3 regions of the Exiguobacterium sp. s125 genome follow, and region 1 is predicted to be linked to each of the others. Evidence: predicted binding sites of a transcription regulator. Region 1 holds the regulator's gene; each other region holds the start of a gene.
The links. The regulator Rex, encoded in region 1, represses fermentation and respiration genes when NADH is low (regulators of the CRP and FNR family bind a similar motif). The targets are predictions, from matches to a motif close to TTGTGAAATATTTCACAA.

Region 2: the regulator Rex is predicted to act here: its motif matches at 1,808-1,825, upstream of KNQ05_RS11480 (formate/nitrite transporter family protein).
Region 3: the regulator Rex is predicted to act here: its motif matches at 1,324-1,341, upstream of KNQ05_RS11700 (cytochrome C oxidase subunit II).

The regions. Positions count from the first base shown of each region.
Region 1 covers NZ_JACSMI010000007.1:9,175-12,458, forward strand. The annotation lists gene KNQ05_RS13590 (ABC-F family ATP-binding cassette domain-containing protein) at 1-1,148, opposite strand, end outside; gene KNQ05_RS13595 (redox-sensing transcriptional repressor Rex) at 1,317-1,976, shown strand; gene KNQ05_RS13600 (twin-arginine translocase TatA/TatE family subunit) at 1,976-2,182, shown strand; gene tatC (twin-arginine translocase subunit TatC) at 2,190-2,969, shown strand; tRNA gene KNQ05_RS13610 (tRNA-Ala) at 3,077-3,149, shown strand.
Region 2 covers NZ_JACSMI010000004.1:109,368-112,651, forward strand. The annotation lists gene KNQ05_RS11470 (YitT family protein) at 44-913, opposite strand; gene KNQ05_RS11475 (hypothetical protein) at 1,046-1,657, shown strand; gene KNQ05_RS11480 (formate/nitrite transporter family protein) at 1,847-2,683, shown strand; gene KNQ05_RS11485 (DUF1232 domain-containing protein) at 2,733-3,152, opposite strand; gene KNQ05_RS11490 (aminopeptidase) at 3,251-3,284, shown strand, end outside.
Region 3 covers NZ_JACSMI010000004.1:155,555-158,838, forward strand. The annotation lists gene KNQ05_RS11695 (Crp/Fnr family transcriptional regulator) at 1-622, shown strand, start outside; gene KNQ05_RS11700 (cytochrome C oxidase subunit II) at 1,417-1,530, shown strand; gene KNQ05_RS11705 (cytochrome c oxidase subunit II) at 1,543-2,013, shown strand; gene KNQ05_RS11710 (b(o/a)3-type cytochrome-c oxidase subunit 1) at 2,014-3,284, shown strand, end outside.

The DNA of each region.
Region 1 (3,284 bases):
AATAACGGTTTAATCCGGTTGACAAGGACTTTCAGTAACGTCGATTTTCCGATTCCGTTCGGACCAACGAGGGCGAGGGATTCGCCGCGTTGTAAGCGGAACGTGATGCCTTTTGAGACGGCTTCTTCATAGCCGACCGCGAGTTGCGTGACTTGTAACACATCGTTCCCACTTTGTTTTTCAATCGGGAACGACAGGACGGTGCTGCGTTCATCCCCATCCGGACGATCAATCCGGTCGACTTTTTCAAGACGTTTGCGGACGCTTTGTGCGCGTTTCGTCGTCGTCGCCCGTGCGATGTTACGCTGGATGAAGTCTTGCATCTTCGCGATGTCTTCCTGTTGCTGTTCGAACTGCTTCATCTCTTGTTCATACAGTGCTGCCTTTTGTTCCAAGTACTTCGTGTAGTTGCCGGTAAACTTCCGGCAGACGTTCCGTGACAATTCATAGACGACGTTGACGACCTGGTCGAGGAAGTAACGGTCATGGGAGACGATCAAGACCGCTCCACGGTAACCAGCCAGATAACTTTCGAGCCAAGAGAGTGTATCGATGTCGAGGTGGTTCGTCGGCTCGTCAAGAATCAACAGCTCAGGTGCCTGGAGCAACATCTTCGCCAGTGCGAGTCGCGTCCGTTGTCCACCGGATAGCGTCTGGATCCGGCGTGAATAATCGTCCGGATAAAAACGCATCCCGTGCAGGACGGAGCGGATGTTGGCTTCGAACTGGTAACCGCCGGCGTCCGAGAAGTCATGTTGTGCCTGATCGTATGTTTTCAACAGACGGTCGTAAGCAACAGCATCATTTAAGATATGGTCCATCCCCATCTCAATCTCCATCCGACGGAGCGAACGTTCCTGCTCTTGCAGGTGTTCGAACACGGTCAACATTTCATTCCAAATCGTTTCATTCGACTCAAGACCACTGTCCTGGGCGAGGTAACCGATTTTCACTTCCTTACTCTTCATGATCTCACCAGAGTCATGACTGAGCTCTCCGGCGATGATTTTTAAAAGTGTCGATTTTCCGGCACCATTTCGTCCGACGAGCGCAATCCGGTCCCGCTCCTGCACTTCGAGTTTAATATTGTCTAAAATCGGCTCAACACCGAATGATTTTGATAGTTGGTTCACTTGTAAGAGAATCATAAAAACATCCATCCTTCCACCCTTTAGTCTATCATGAAAAAAACGCAGGAGTCCCGTGGAATATATTATTTGTTAGTCTATGTGAAGTGGTTTACAATCAAAGAGAATAGAATTCTTTGCATTGATTTGGGTGCCACGTCAGAACGTGGCCGAAGGGGGAACTGCAGTATGAATGGGCCAGACACAAAAATACCACAAGCGACGGCGAAACGACTGCCGTTATATTATCGTTTCATTCAGAGTCTTTATAACTCAGGCAAGCTGCGCGTCTCTTCAGCAGAGCTCAGTGAAGCGGTCAAAGTCGATTCAGCGACGATCCGCCGCGATTTTTCCTACTTTGGGGCGTTAGGGAAAAAAGGATACGGTTACAACGTACAACATCTATTGACGTTTTTCCGAAAGACACTGAACCAGGATGAAGTCACGAATGTGGCACTTGTCGGGGTCGGACATCTCGGAACGGCGTTTGCAAATTATAACTTTTTAAAGAATAATAGTACTCGGATAGTCGTTGCGTTTGATGCGGACGAAAACAAGGTCGGAACAACGACGCAAGACGTTCCTATCTATCATGTCTCTGACATGAAAGAGCAAATCGAAGCGAACAAGGTTGATGTCGCCATCTTGACGGTCCCATCCCAGTTCGCACAGTCAGTAGCGGATGAGTTAGTTGAGTATGGTGTGACCGGAATTCTGAACTTTACACCGGCGCGGTTGAACGTACCGGCCCACGTTCGGGTCCATCACATCGATTTGTCGATCGAGTTGCAGTCACTAGTTTATTTCATGAAGCATTATTCGCAATCAGCTGAAGGAGTGAAATCATAATGGAAAACCTTATTCCATCAACCATCGCGTTCATCGGACCAGGGAGCATCGCTTTGATCGGTGCCGTCGCGTTGATCATCTTCGGACCGAAAAAATTACCGGAGCTCGGTCGTGCTGCCGGTCAGACGTTAAAAGAGTTCAAGAGTGCGACACACGGCATCATGGACGATGATAAAGACAACAAGGATGAATCGAAAGAGAAGTGATTAAATTATGGCGATTGATCAAGAACAGAGTGTGACATCGCATCTAGACGAGTTGCGCAAGCGGATCGTCTGGTCACTCATCATCGTCGTCGTCTTGTTCGCCGCGGCCTTTCCGCTCGTCCGACCGCTCGTGCGTTTTCTGCAGTCGGACCTGAAAGAGCTCGGCATCGGATTGAATGCCTTTAATGTGGCCGATCCCCTGATGTTGTACTTGAATTTAGCGTTCATCATCGCGGTCGTCCTGGCTTCACCATTTTGGATGTACCAGCTATGGGCGTTCATCCGACCCGGTTTATTCGAACAGGAACAGAAAGCGACCTTGACGTATATTCCGGTCACATTTTTCTTATTTTTGTCCGGAATCGCGTTCTCTTATTTTTGGTTACTTCCGTTTCTACTCAAAGTATCGACGGAACTTGGGCAAGAGCTCGGCATCGAGCAAGTCATCGGGGTCGAAAACTATTTTAGTTTCTTAATACGGCTGACGATTCCGTTCGGTATCTTGTTCCAACTGCCGGTCGTGACGATGTTCTTGACCCGTCTTGGACTCGTGACGCCATTGTTCATGCGGAAAAATCGGAAATATGCGTACTTTGCGCTCTTCGTCATCGCGGCTTTAATCTCTCCACCGGATGTGACGTCACATCTGATGATTTCGGTACCGTTGTTCGTCCTCTATGAAATCAGCATCATGATTTCAGCCCGGACGTACAAAAAAGTACTGATTCTTGAGCAACAAGCGGAGCTTGAACGACAAGCGGATTTGATGCGTGAGTTGAATAAGTAACAGTCTCCTCTCGGTCGTTTCGGCGACGGAGAGGTTTTTGTTTGGAAGCGCTCTTTTTATATTGAAAAAGTGAATCGATATGGTTTATACTGATTACAAGAATACGAGGGGGCTTAGCTCAGCTGGGAGAGCGTTTGGCTGGCAGCCAAAAGGTCGTCGGTTCGAGCCCGATAGTCTCCATATGTACATCACTTGGCATTTGCCGAGTGGTGTTTTTTGTTATAGTGGTGGCGGCAAAACAGAAGCTTACAGCCTGGATGATGTTGATGAACCGATTGAAGTCGTTTTCTGTGTTTATCCTTTTGAGGGAATGGG
Region 2 (3,284 bases), on a different contig from region 1:
CACCTCATGACAGGGGGGTGTCGTTTCATCGTGTGCGGTTCATTTAAAAAGAGTAGGAATGTTCTTTGTAATTTCCGAAGACGGTATGAATCTCAGAGAAGGTGACGAAGGCATTAGGTTCGACAGAAGAAACAATTTCCTGAAGACGAACGATTTCATTATTCTGTACGACGACATAAACCATCTTCTTTGTCCGGTTGGAATAGCCACCGCGCGCATCGAGAATCGTGACACCACGACCAAGTTCTTTTGTGATGACGTCGTTGATTTCATCTGCTTTTTCACAAATGATAATACATTGTTTAGAAGCAGAGTAAAAACTATAGACCGTTTGCAACGCCTTGGCGCGAACGAAGCTCATAATTAATGCATACATAACATGTTTTAAGTCGAAGACTAGCCAAACTAAGATATAGATCACTAAATCCTGCATTAAAAAAATACGCGGGAGCGGCCAGTTATGAAAGCGGGCATAAAAGAACTTTCCGAGGATGTCGAGTCCACCTGTCGAAGCGCCGCCAAAGAAGATTAATGCCATTGCGAGTCCGGAAACTAACCCTGCAAAAATGGAGGCGACGAGAGGATCGTTTAATGACTCAGGAACCACTTGTGTTGGAATCCAATCAATTAAAAATGAAGAAATAAGGACGATAATTCCTGAAAGTAGCATGAATCGTTTTCTTAAGAAGCGAAAACCAAGTAAGAAAAGCGGGATATTCAAGACAAGTTGGGTCAGTCCGATAGGCGTATTGAACAACTCTTGGAAAATAAGTGTGATTCCCATGATGCCGCCAGATCCAATGTCATTTGGAGATAATAAAAGGCTGATATAAAGGGAGTAAAGAAGTGTACCGATTAAAAGGAAACTGATTTTTTCTGTTCGTTTTTTCTTGCTCGTTTGTTTAGTCTTCATTGTGATTGATGAGAAATCCTCATGCTCCTCCTTTGTAAAGTATCTGCCTGCAAGAGTACGCCTATATAGCATTAAATTCAACCCCTCAACTGAAAAATATCGTAAAAAAAATGTGACGCGGGTCGAAAGGAATTGAGTGAATTGAAAAAAATCCTTTTATTTTTATGCTGTGCGCTCATTGGATTAAGCGCAGGTTCCGTTTTTATGTTGCATTACTCGAGGGAATCCCCTGACAATAAGTGGCGTGATGGAGCACTGGTCACCCGATATGTCGGAACATCGGTTACAAATACAAATGCAATGACAGGATTTATTGAACGATTTCCATTTTCAGACGCACTTAAACAAGTAAAGATTGAAGGGACTACCGTCTCCTTACGTTATGAAGTGACGGGTAAATCCAGAAAAGAATGGGTCGGGACAAATCATGAATGGATTGATCCGTCTACACCCTCTTTTATCAAAAGTCGATTTTCGCAACTCGTCATGCACCATACGCTGGCTCTTTTTTTAGCGATTCCTAATGTAATGACAGTTGAAATTCAATATACGGATCCTGTATCAATCCTTCAAATTAAAATCACGCGTAATGATTTTGAAGGGTATACACCACGCGATATTGAGCGAGCTTCGACGTCCACTAACCGCTTTAATCGTGTAGTTATTGACGACTATGTATTAGTTGAATCAAGACGAAAATCCTTTCTAGAATACTTCCGTTCACAACTCAAAATATACCCGTAAAGTAGTTGTATCTAGCAAGAAAAAGCTTTTTTCACAAACTTGACACAATGGTATCGTTTACATGTCATTCTTTCGTAAAAACCTTAAATAAGGGGTAGGCAGGGGTTGAACATCTTATAAGATGGAAGTATGATAATAAGTGAACAAACATTGTGAAGTGTTGAACAAGAAGAAAGCGAGGTTTCTACAATGAATGAAGTAGAAGCATTAGAAGGGCTAAGAAATAAAGCGGTTAAATCAACTAAAATGCTACAAATGCGTCCACTCGAATATTTAGTTCGTGCCATGCTTGCTGGAGTATTCATCGGTTTTGCTATCATATTTACACTCAAAGCAATCAACGGACTTTATCTAAATGAATCGGCTGCGATGACGCTCGTCGGTGGATTAACTTTTGGTGTTGCGCTTGTCTTAATCGTCTACGGCGGTGCAGAACTGTTTACAGGAAATACGATGTATTTTACTACGGCGACGATGCGTGGATACACTACAAAAATGGATACGTTTAAAGTATGGACGATTTGTTTGATTGGTAATGGTCTCGGAGGACTTGCCTTCGCGTTACTCTTTTCGCAAACTGGAATCATTCAAGAGTTAGGCGCAAACAACTGGTTGTTCGCTGTCTCTGAATCGAAAATCCATCACTCGACATGGGAAATTTTTACGCGAGCAATCTTCTGTAACTGGATGGTTTGTTTAGCGATTTTCATTCCGAAAAACATGAAAAATGAATTGGCACAAATCATGATGATGATGGTTTTAGTTGCTGTCTTCTTCGCATCAGGTTTTGACCATGTCATTGCCAATATGGCATTGTTCTCAATCGCGCTTGTCGTACCTCACCCAGAGGCGATTTCATTTGCCGGAGCAATCCATAACTTAATTCCTGCTCTCTTCGGTAACATCATCGGTGGAGCACTCTTCATGGGAATGGTTTACACATGGTTGAATAAAGAAAAGCTAGAAGTGGATCAATCAAAACAACAAGCTGCGACAATCAACATCGCGACGAAAAAAAAAGCATAAAGAAAAGGTAAGGTAGCGACGGGTTTTCCCGCCTCCCTTACCTTTTTCTTTATTCGAGATGTTGGAAGCGATCGACATCTGCTGCGAGTTCTTCATAGATCGATTCGACGATTTGAGCATCATCGAACAGACCGAGAACATTTTCGTCAGGTAGTGCATCAACTGGGGAAGTAAAATAGAGCACAGCCGTCAATAATAATTGTTCTTGTTCTTCCTTCATCGAAAAACGTTTTTGATAAAGGGCACGTAACATCTCAAGTAACTGTTTAAGTTGGAAATACAGCACGAGTTCTGCTTCACGTTCGATATCAGACCCTTCTTCTGAAGCGATATCTTTTGTTAAATGTGCTAAGCCAACTTCTCCTCGAATCAATAAATCTTCCTGTGCTTTGTGATCTCCGACTAACGCCAATGCCTGACGGTGGAAATATGTGTAAGCGGATTTAAAATCTCCTGGTACGAATTCCATGTTCAACACTCCTTCTCTACACCTAGTTTCACCTTATTTCTTGCAAAATTGCAACTCTTTCGTGAAAATAAGAGTAAGAGACGAAAGGGGATTACATAATGCCGACTCAAGAACAACTCAAAAAGTATGCAG
Region 3 (3,284 bases), on a different contig from region 1:
ATCTTTTAAAAAAGACTCAATCGTCTGTTGGGAAGGGGAAATGAACGATAAACTTTTTTATGTGAAACAAGGTGGTGTAAAACTATCAAAGCTCACGAAAAAAGGTAGCCCGCTAATGATGTTCTTATATTTCAAAGGTGACTTATTTGGTGAATTCGATGTCGGAGAAGCATTTCCAAGCTCCTATAGTGTCGAAACGATGGAGGACAGTGTCATTGGCTTCATCTCGAAATCGACACTCGAAGATTTGATGAAAAAAGATGGAACATTCGCATTAGATATCATGCGCTGGCAAGCCTTGATGCGAAAACAAACGGAAACGAAGTTACGTGACCTCTTATTGTTCGGGAAACAAGGGGCACTCGCTTCGACACTCTTACGACTAATCGCAATGGACGGAAAAAAAGTCGATGACGATTACGTGATTTCAAAGCGACCGTCGGATACTGAACTCGGTCAGTTGATCGGGGCACCACGTGAAACGGTCAACCGGATGTTTTCTCAGTGGAAAAAAGACAATGTCATTTCGATGACGACGACTAAAATCATCGTTCATGATGCCAACTATTTACGCGATCTTTGCCACTGTGAAGGGTGTCCTGTCGGTGTCTGCCGGATTTAAACTTAACTTGAGCGTTAGCTTACGGAGCCATACGCTGGAGCTGACTTAAAAATTGCTCCAACATCATCCTTTTGATGGAACCGCAACACGTCAAACTTTAGAAGAACTTATCAGCAGTCTAGGATCATATTCTTTTTGAATGTGGTCCTTCAGGATGTAGACAACGTGCTATCGGGAGATCAAGCGTCTTTTTTCGTTGCTTTCCTCGGGCGAGGCGCAAGCCGTTGCTCCTTGATCCTCACGGACAACGAGCAGGGTCTTGCCTGCCTCTGAACGTGCGTTAAAAACGCACTTTTTCCCGTAGGAGTCAACGAAATGTGACGCTTTTTATAGGAATACCGTGACGGAAAGCCTGGCATGCAGACGGTTTAGCACGCAATCCGTCTCGAATCGCTTAGAACCGCGAAAAGCAATCGGTTGCGACCCTGCAGCTTGGCTGTAGCGGCGCGGAAGGTTGCCGCTTTGAAGACGAGACGAGACAGGGACGCGCGAACGGATTGCCTCTCGTTATAGTATGTTCACTCTTCATAATAGTTTGTCTACACGCTGTAGGATCACATTCTTTTTGAATGCGGTCCTTTTTTGTGTCGCACAAACAGTAACGGTTCAAAATATGTTCAGTACGTAATATGTTCAGTACGTAACAAGTTGTGAACTTTATGTGTGTTTTATAAAAGAAAAGCGCGAAATCGTCACAATTGGTGTGACGTTTATCACATATTACGAAGGGTGTCTTTTTCTAAAATAAAGGTAGGTTAAGTCACCGATTCAACGACGGAAGGGAGCTACTGATCATGCGTCAGAAATCAGATACAGAACTGAAGGGAACGTTTATCGCTGTATTTATCGTTGCCGGAGTCATCATCGGAATGTGGGGATCAATCTTTTTATTATTCACTTCAAGATAAGGGGGAATCAGGGTGCATATTCATCGTTTAGAAAAAATATGGTTAGTATTCGGTTGTATCATGTTGGCAGTCTTTTTAATCATCATTGGCGTATCAGCATTCGCTTCTGATAATCAACCACCGTCGGATGCAACATTGATTGACCCGACGCAAGTCGATCAGACGAAGCCATTTGATAAACCGGGTCTAAAAAAAATTGACGACAATAAATATGAGGCCGTCATGGTCTCACAAGCTTTCCAGTTCACACCGCAAGACATGATTATCAAAAAAGGCGCGACCGTCGATTTTCTGGTGACGTCGAAAGATGTCGTCCATGGATTTGAAATCGTCAAGACGAACGTCAATATGATGGTCGTTCCCGGACATATCAATTCAATCGAGTACACATTTAAAGAAGCTGGTGAATATTTAATTGTCTGTAATGAATATTGTGGATCGGCGCATCACATGATGTCGACTAAGATTAAGGTGGTGGAATAAATGAATGCGATTTCGAAAAAATTAATGGAGTTTGAGATGGAGCGGGGAATCCCCGCAGGAGAGATTGGATTAAAAGAAGCAAAACTCGGATTTGCCTACGTCAGTTTTTCACTTGTGGCGTTACTGATCGGTGGACTATGTGGTCTACTACAGACACTCGTCCGTACTGGAGTCATTCCAGAAATTGCTGGAGTCGGTTATTATGAATTGCTGACGGCTCACGGACTAATGCTTGCGATTGTCTTTACGACATTATTCATATTTGGACTTTTATTTTCATTTTTAGGACAGTCGTTCGGGCGTTTTGAAGAGTTTCCGAGACGCTTGGGCTGGGTTGGATTCTGGTTGATGATTGTCGGTGTCCTCCTTGTCACATGGATGGTGTTAGCAGGTGAAGCATCCGTTCTCTACACATTTTATGCGCCGCTGAAGGCACACCCTGTTTTTTATATCGGACTCGTGATTTTCGTTGTTGGAACATGGGTTTCTTCTGCCGCAATGTTCCGGATGTACGCGGATTACAAACGAGAACATAAGGATGTCCATCCACCACTTCAAGCCTATATGAGCATTATGACGGCTTTGTTGTGGGTCATCGCCACGCTAGGTGTCGCAGCGACGATTCTCTTTCAACTCTTGCCGTTATCACTCGGTTGGACGGATAAGGTCGGGATCGAATTATCCCGGACATTATTTTGGTATTTTGGTCATCCGCTCGTCTATTTTTGGTTATTGCCAGCCTATATCGTATGGTACACGGTCATTCCAAAGATTGTTGGGGGTAAGATTTTTTCAGATGCTTTAGCACGAATGTCATTTTTACTGTTCTTATTGTTCTCGTTCCCTGTTGGTTTTCACCATCAGTTGCTCGAACCCGGTATTTCAGCATTTTGGAAGTACATCCAAGTCGTCTTGACGTTCCTTGTCATCATTCCTTCATTGATGACAGCATTCTCGATGTTTGCGACATTTGAACTAGCAGGTCGTCGTCAAGGTGCGACCGGACTATTTGGGTGGATCAAGAAAATGCCGTACCGGGATGTCCGCTTTCTTGCACCGTTCGTCGGCATGTTGTTCTTCATCCCGGCTGGAGCCGGTGGTGTCATCAATGCTTCTCACCAATTGAATATCGTCGTGCATAACACTTTATGGGTGACAGGTCACTTCCATATCACAGTCGGGGCTGCAGTCGCGTTGACGTTCTTTGGAACGGCCTATTGGCTTGTTCCATTATTACGAGGACGGACCTTAACAAAACGGATTAATACAAT